2 linked regions of the Tsuneonella mangrovi genome follow. The protein of the gene in region 1 interacts with the protein of each later gene in a pairwise test. Links are inferred from orthologs where the notes say so. Each region holds a gene or a part of one and is shown in the gene's direction. Other genes may lie near its edges. The genes, in order: CJO11_RS11180 and groL.

Region 1 (3,316 bases):
CGCCTGCCGCCGGGTGCAACGCCTGCTTTTCGCCGTTGTGACGGGGCATTGCCGCGCTTGTCGCGCCGCCGATTTGCCCTCATACGCGTATCCACATGAACGACGGGGCAGAATTTTCCATCGAGGAGGGCGAGCGCGGCCAACGGCTGGTGCTGCGCGGCGCCTACCTTGTCTCGACGATCGGCGCGATCGACCAGGACCTGCGCGCGCTGGTCGGGCCGTATGCGGCGATCGACCTGTCGGGGGTCGAGGAAATCGACACTGTCGGCGCGTGGGTGGTGATGGACCTCGCTCGGGTGACCAGCAGCGAAGTCGTTGGTGCGAGCAACCGCGCCAAGCGCTTGATGGGCGCATTGCATGGCATTGCCGAAGAAGCGAAAGAACTGCCCGAGCAGCCGCCGTTCTTCCAGCAGGTGTTCGCCACCGTGGGCGAAAAGGTGTTCGCGGGGTTCGACGGGGTGCTTTACGCCCTCTCGTTCCTCGGCGGGTTCGTGATGGCGATGGGTTCTTTGCTCCGCCATCCCAGCCGTTTCCGGGTGACCGCGCTGGTTCGCCAGTTCGAGCTTGTCGGGGTCAACGCACTCGGGATCATCGGCCTGATGAGCTTCCTCATCGGGATCGTCATTGCGCAGCAGGGGGCAGTGCAGCTCGAGCAATTCGGCGCCGAATCGCTCACCGTAAACCTCGTCGGGCGGATTACCCTGCGCGAGCTGGGCGTGCTGATGACCGCGATCATGGTCGCGGGCCGCTCCGGCTCGGCGTTTGCCGCACAGCTCGGCACGATGAAGCTGACCGAAGAGATCGACGCGATGCGCACGATCGGCATTTCGCCGATGGAAGCGCTGATCGTCCCGCGGGTCATGGCGGTAACGCTGATGATGGTCCTGCTGGGCTTTTATTCGTCGGTCGTCGCGATCATTGGCGGGGCGACCGTGTCCGACGTCTCGCTGGGCATGCCGTTCACCACTTTCCTGATACGAATCAAGGAAGTGGTGCCGATCACCGATTTCTATGTCGGGATGATCAAGGCACCGGTGTTCGGCCTGATCGTGGGGCTGACGGGCTGCTTCCAGGGGATGCAGGTCGAGGGCAACTCCGAAGACGTCGGCCGCCGCACGACCAAGGCGGTGGTGATTGGCATCTTCGTGGTGATCGTGCTCGATGCGTTCTTCGCGGTGTTCTTCACCCAGATCGGGTGGTCGTGATGACCGCGCAAGAAGCCACCGTACAGCCGCACGAGGGGAGGGCACACGCGCGGTTTCGCGGCGAATACCCGATCATCGTTGAAGGGCTGACCAACAGGTTCGGCGAGCAGGTGGTCCACGAGAACTTGTCGCTCAAGGTCCGCCGGGGAGAGATCCTCGGGGTGGTCGGCGGCTCGGGCACCGGCAAGTCGGTGCTGATGCGCTCGATCATCGGGCTGCAGATTCCCGACGAAGGCGAGATCGAAGTGTTCGGCCAGTCGATCACCGGCCACGCCCCCGATGAGGTTCTGGGCCTGCGCGACCGCTGGGGCGTGCTGTTCCAGGGCGGGGCGCTGTTCTCGACCTTGACGGTGGGCGAGAACGTGCAGGTCCCGATCAAACAGTTCTTTCCCGATATCGAGCCCGGCCTGCTCGACGAGATCGCCCGCTTCAAGGTGATGCTTTCGGGCCTGCCGGGCGACGCCACGGCGAAGTATCCGGCGGAGCTTTCGGGAGGCATGAAGAAGCGCGCCGGCCTTGCGCGGGCGCTGGCGCTCGACCCCGAACTGCTGTTCCTCGACGAGCCGACCGCCGGGCTCGACCCGATCGGCGCGGCGGCGTTCGATCGGCTGACCCGCGAGCTGGCCGATACGCTGGGCCTGACTGTATTCCTCATCACCCACGACCTCGATACGCTTTACGAGATTTGCGACCGGGTGGCAGTGCTGGCCGACAGGCGGGTGATCGCGATCGGCACGATCCCCGAGCTTATCGAAAGCGACCATCCGTGGATCGAGGAATACTTCAACGGTCCGCGCGGTCGCGCGGCGAAGGCCAGCCACGTGCGCGCTCGCGAAAACGGCAAAGCGATGGACAGCGCCCCGGACAAGCGGGCATAGGAAGGACCCAATGGAAACACGGGCCAATCATATCTGGGTCGGGGCGGTCACCCTGTTCCTGCTCGCAGCTGTGGCGGTGTTCTTCGTCTGGCTCGCCGGAATCAACAAGGGCAGCCAGAAGGATTACGACATTTTCTTCAAGCAGTCGGTCGCCGGCCTTGCCAAGGGGTCGGAGGTCAGCTTCGCCGGCGTTCCCTCGGGCCAGGTCAGCCAGATCCAGCTGTGGCACAAGGATCCCGAATTCGTCCGCGTGCGGATCAAGATCGACGACGACGTGCCGATCCTCGTCGGCACTACCGCGACGATCCAGGGCTCGTTCACCGGGGTTTCGACGATCCTGCTCGACGGTGCGCGCAACGGCGCTCCGCCGATCGATTGCGACACCACCGCGTGCCCCGAAGGCGTTCCGGTGATCCCGCCCAAGCCCGGCGGGTTCAGCGAACTGCTCGCCAACGCGCCGCTGCTCCTCGAACGGCTGGCGACGCTGACAGAGCGGCTGACCGAGCTGTTGTCGGACAAGAACCAGGCCTCGATCGCCGGAATCCTCGCCAACACCAACAAGATGAGCGCCGACCTTGCCAGCGCCACCCCCGACGTGAAGCGGACGCTGGCCGAACTGCAGGTGACCTTGCGGCAGGGCAGCGAAGCGCTCGATTCGTTCCAGACGGTGATGAATTCGACCAACAACCTGGTGAACAAGGACGGCGAGAACCTCGCCGACCAGCTGCGCAAGACGCTCAAGTCGGCCGACGAGGCATCAAAGGCGCTCACCGCCACGCTCAACGACACCCAGCCCGCCGCGCGCGAGCTGTCCGAAAGCACGTTGCCCGCCGCCGATGCCACGCTGCAGGACCTGCGCAAGACCAGCAAGGCGCTGCGCGAGATGACCGAACAGCTCAAGCAGCAGGGTGCCGGCAGCCTGATCAGCGGCAAGCAACTGCCCGACTACAAGCCGCAATAGAGGATGGCCCACGTGAGGAACTCGCCCATGACCAGCCGCATCGCCCGCCTCGTCGCCGCGTTCGCTCCGGCGTTGCTGCTGGCCGGGTGCGTCAGCCTCGGCGGGGCAAAGCCGCCCGCAAGCCTGCTGACGCTAACCCCCGTTACGCTCGCGCCCGCCGGGGCGACGATCAGCGGCAGCGCCGCGCAGGCGTTGGCGGTGGCCGAGCCCGAGGCAGCGGCCAAGCTTGCGGTCACCCGCGTGCCGGTGCAGGTCGACGCGACCAGCATTGC
Region 2 (3,202 bases), 810 kb from region 1 along the record:
GCAGGATACCCGGGTGCCGATGGCGATCGCGCTGATCGGATACTGGGTGCCGGGCCTCGGCGCGATGGTCTGGCTGGGATTCTATACGCCGCTTGCCGGGACCGGGATCTGGCTCGGCCTGCTGGTCGGGCTGGTGGCGGTTGCCGGATCGCTGTTCTTCCGCTGGACCCGGCGCGCCCGTTTCGGACTCCTGCCAAGGCGCGATACGGCGTAAAATTTCTTGCTCGCGCGGCCTTGACGGCCACCTGAACGCTGCACATATGCGCCCCGCTGGCACTCTCCATGCGGGAGTGCCAATCGCGATCATTTTACTCACGAGAGAGGTCACAGACATGGCATTCCGTCCGTTGCACGACCGCGTTCTTGTCCGGCGCATCGAAGCCGATTCCAAGACCGCCGGCGGCATCATCATTCCCGACAGCGCACAGGAAAAGCCGAGCGAGGGCGAAATCGTCGCCGTCGGTTCGGGCGCCCGCGCCGAAGATGGCAAGGTCACTCCGCTCGACGTCAAGGCGGGCGACCGCGTGCTCTTCGGCAAGTGGTCCGGCACCGAAGTCAAGATCGACGGCGAAGACCTGCTGATCATGAAGGAAAGCGACATCATGGGAGTGATTGGCTGAAGGCCGATCACGCACACCCCTGCGAAAGCAGGGGTCTCGTGCCGCTGAATTGAACATTCGAGGGGTCGCGTAGGCCCCATGCGATCCCAGCTTTCGCTGGGATGATGAAACAGGAGAAACGAAAATGGCAGCCAAGGACGTGAAATTCTCGCGCGACGCGCGTGAACGCATCCTCAAGGGCGTGGACATCCTCGCCGATGCAGTGAAGGTCACGCTCGGCCCCAAGGGCCGCAACGTCGTGATCGACAAGAGCTTCGGCGCACCGCGCATCACCAAGGACGGCGTTACCGTCGCCAAGGAAATCGAACTCAAGGACAAGTTCGAGAACATGGGCGCGCAGATGCTGCGCGAAGTCGCCAGCAAGACCAACGACCTCGCCGGTGACGGCACCACCACCGCCACGGTGCTGGGCCAGGCGATCGTGCGCGAAGGCATGAAGTCGGTCGCTGCGGGCATGAACCCGATGGACCTCAAGCGCGGCATCGACCTCGCGGTTACCAAGGTGGTCGAGAACCTCAAGGGCCGCAGCAAGGACGTGGCCGGTTCGGCGGAAATCGCCCAGGTCGGCATCATTTCGGCGAACGGCGACAAGGAAGTCGGCGAAAAGATCGCCGAAGCGATGGAGAAGGTCGGCAAGGAAGGCGTGATCACCGTCGAAGAGGCGAAGGGTCTCGAATTCGAGCTCGACACCGTCGAAGGTATGCAGTTCGATCGCGGCTACCTCAGCCCGTACTTCATCACCAACCCCGACAAGATGACCGTGGAGCTGGAGAACCCCTACATCCTGATCCACGAGAAGAAGCTGTCGAACCTGCAGTCGATGCTGCCGATCCTCGAAGCCGTGGTCCAGAGCGGTCGCCCGCTGCTGATCATCGCCGAGGACATCGAAGGCGAAGCGCTGGCGACCCTCGTGGTCAACAAGCTGCGCGGCGGCCTCAAGGTCGCAGCGGTCAAGGCGCCGGGCTTCGGCGATCGCCGCAAGGCGATGCTGCAGGACATCGCAATCCTGACGCAGGGCGAGATGGTTTCCGAAGATCTCGGCATCAAGCTCGAGAACGTTACGATCAGCATGCTCGGTGAAGCCAAGCGCGTCCAGATCGACAAGGACAACACCACCATCGTCGATGGCGCCGGTTCGGCCGACGACATCAAGGCCCGCGTCGGCGAAATCCGCGCGCAGATGGAAACCACCACCAGCGATTACGACAAGGAAAAGCTGCAGGAGCGCCTTGCAAAGCTCGCCGGCGGCGTTGCCGTGATCAAGGTCGGCGGTGCATCCGAAGTCGAAGTGAAGGAGCGCAAGGATCGCGTCGACGACGCTCTCCATGCGACCCGCGCTGCGGTCGAAGAAGGCATCGTCCCGGGCGGCGGCACTGCGCTGCTCTATGCCACCAAGGCGCTCGATGACCTCAACGGCGAGAACGACGACCAGACCCGCGGGATCGACATCGTCCGCCGCGCGCTTCAGGCGCCGGTGCGCCAGATCGCCGAGAACGCCGGCCATGACGGCGCGGTTGTCGCCGGCAAGCTTGTCGACGGCGGCGACGAGACCATGGGCTTCAACGCGGCAACCGACACCTACGAAAACCTCGTGAGTGCCGGCGTGATCGACCCGACCAAGGTCGTGCGCACCGCGCTGCAGGATGCGGCTTCTGTCGCCGGCCTGCTGATCACCACCGAAGCGGCGATCGCCGAGAAGCCGGAAGACAAGGCTGCCCCTGCAATGCCCGACATGGGCGGCATGGGGGGAATGGGCGGAATGGGCTTCTAAGCCCGAACTGCCTCACGGCCGAAACAACGACGGGCCCGGCGGGAGCGATCCTGCCGGGCCTTTCCTTTTACCGGCCCCGATTGGATCGCACGACCCCAAGATATTATAAGAATTGACATTTTTTTCAGACCCGTCACTCTCTGTCGCCGGGGGTATTGGGGCGATGGACGAAACCGGCAAACCACCGCGCGTCGTTGGCAAATTCGGCGCAACGCTGATGAGCATCAACGGAATGATCGGAGCGGGCATCTTCGCACTGCCAGCACTGCTCTATTCCACGGTCGGCAATTTCGCACCGTGGCTGTTCCTGATTTTCGGCGTGTTGTTTGGCTGTGGGACTTTGGTCGCCGCGCGCTTCGCGATGATGTTCCGCTCATCCGGTGCAGCGCAGCTGTGGACCCAAGTGGCATTCGGCCCGCTGGTCGGCTTTCTCGTCGGATGGCTACTGATCCTGGCGATGGCAGCGGGGCGCGCAGCGACGCTCTATGTGCTGGTCTCCTATCTTGCGGTGATTTTCCCGGCGATGGGCGATCCGGCAATGCGGGCGCTGACGCTCGCGGTACTGCTTGCAGCGCTGACAGCGATCACCACTTCGGGCATGAGCAAGAGTGTTGGCGGGTTAGCGGTGGGCACCGCGCTCAAGCTCGCTCCGATCGTACTTTTGTGTATGTTCGCCTTCGCCAGGGGCGGGATCGCCACCCATTTCGAGTTGCCGCAACTTGGAGAAGTGGGCAGCGTCGCGCTGTTGGTCTATTTTGCATATTCAGGCGTTGGCACAGCCACCAATTCGGCTGGCGAACTGAAAAATCCG

What was found.
Region 2: the proteins of CJO11_RS11180 (region 1) and groL interact in binary tests that used the Escherichia coli proteins (3 or more experiments, as listed by UniProt). The link is inferred for Tsuneonella mangrovi from one-to-one orthologs.

Annotation. Positions count from the first base shown.
Region 1 is NZ_CP022889.1:2,299,439-2,302,754, forward strand. What follows is about bases 145-3,143. They hold CJO11_RS11180 (ABC transporter ATP-binding protein), read left to right. Parts: upstream 145-1,204; coding sequence 1,205-2,083; downstream 2,084-3,143. Other genes in these bases: CJO11_RS11175 (MlaE family ABC transporter permease), read left to right, coding at 145-1,205; CJO11_RS11185 (MlaD family protein), read left to right, coding at 2,094-3,044; CJO11_RS11190 (ABC-type transport auxiliary lipoprotein family protein), read left to right, coding at 3,072-3,143. Also shown: more of CJO11_RS11175, read left to right, coding at 96-144; more of CJO11_RS11190, read left to right, coding at 3,144-3,316. UniProt on the Escherichia coli protein: Part of the ABC transporter complex MlaFEDB, which is involved in a phospholipid transport pathway that maintains lipid asymmetry in the outer membrane by retrograde trafficking of phospholipids from the outer membrane to the inner membrane.
Region 2 is NZ_CP022889.1:1,484,406-1,487,607, forward strand. The notes cover bases 183-3,067. They hold groL (chaperonin GroEL), read left to right. Parts: upstream 183-744; coding sequence 745-2,391; downstream 2,392-3,067. Other genes in these bases: CJO11_RS07225 (MATE family efflux transporter), read left to right, coding at 183-214; groES (co-chaperone GroES), read left to right, coding at 333-620; CJO11_RS07240 (APC family permease), read left to right, coding at 2,555-3,067. In the rest of the region: more of CJO11_RS07225, read left to right, coding at 1-182; more of CJO11_RS07240, read left to right, coding at 3,068-3,202.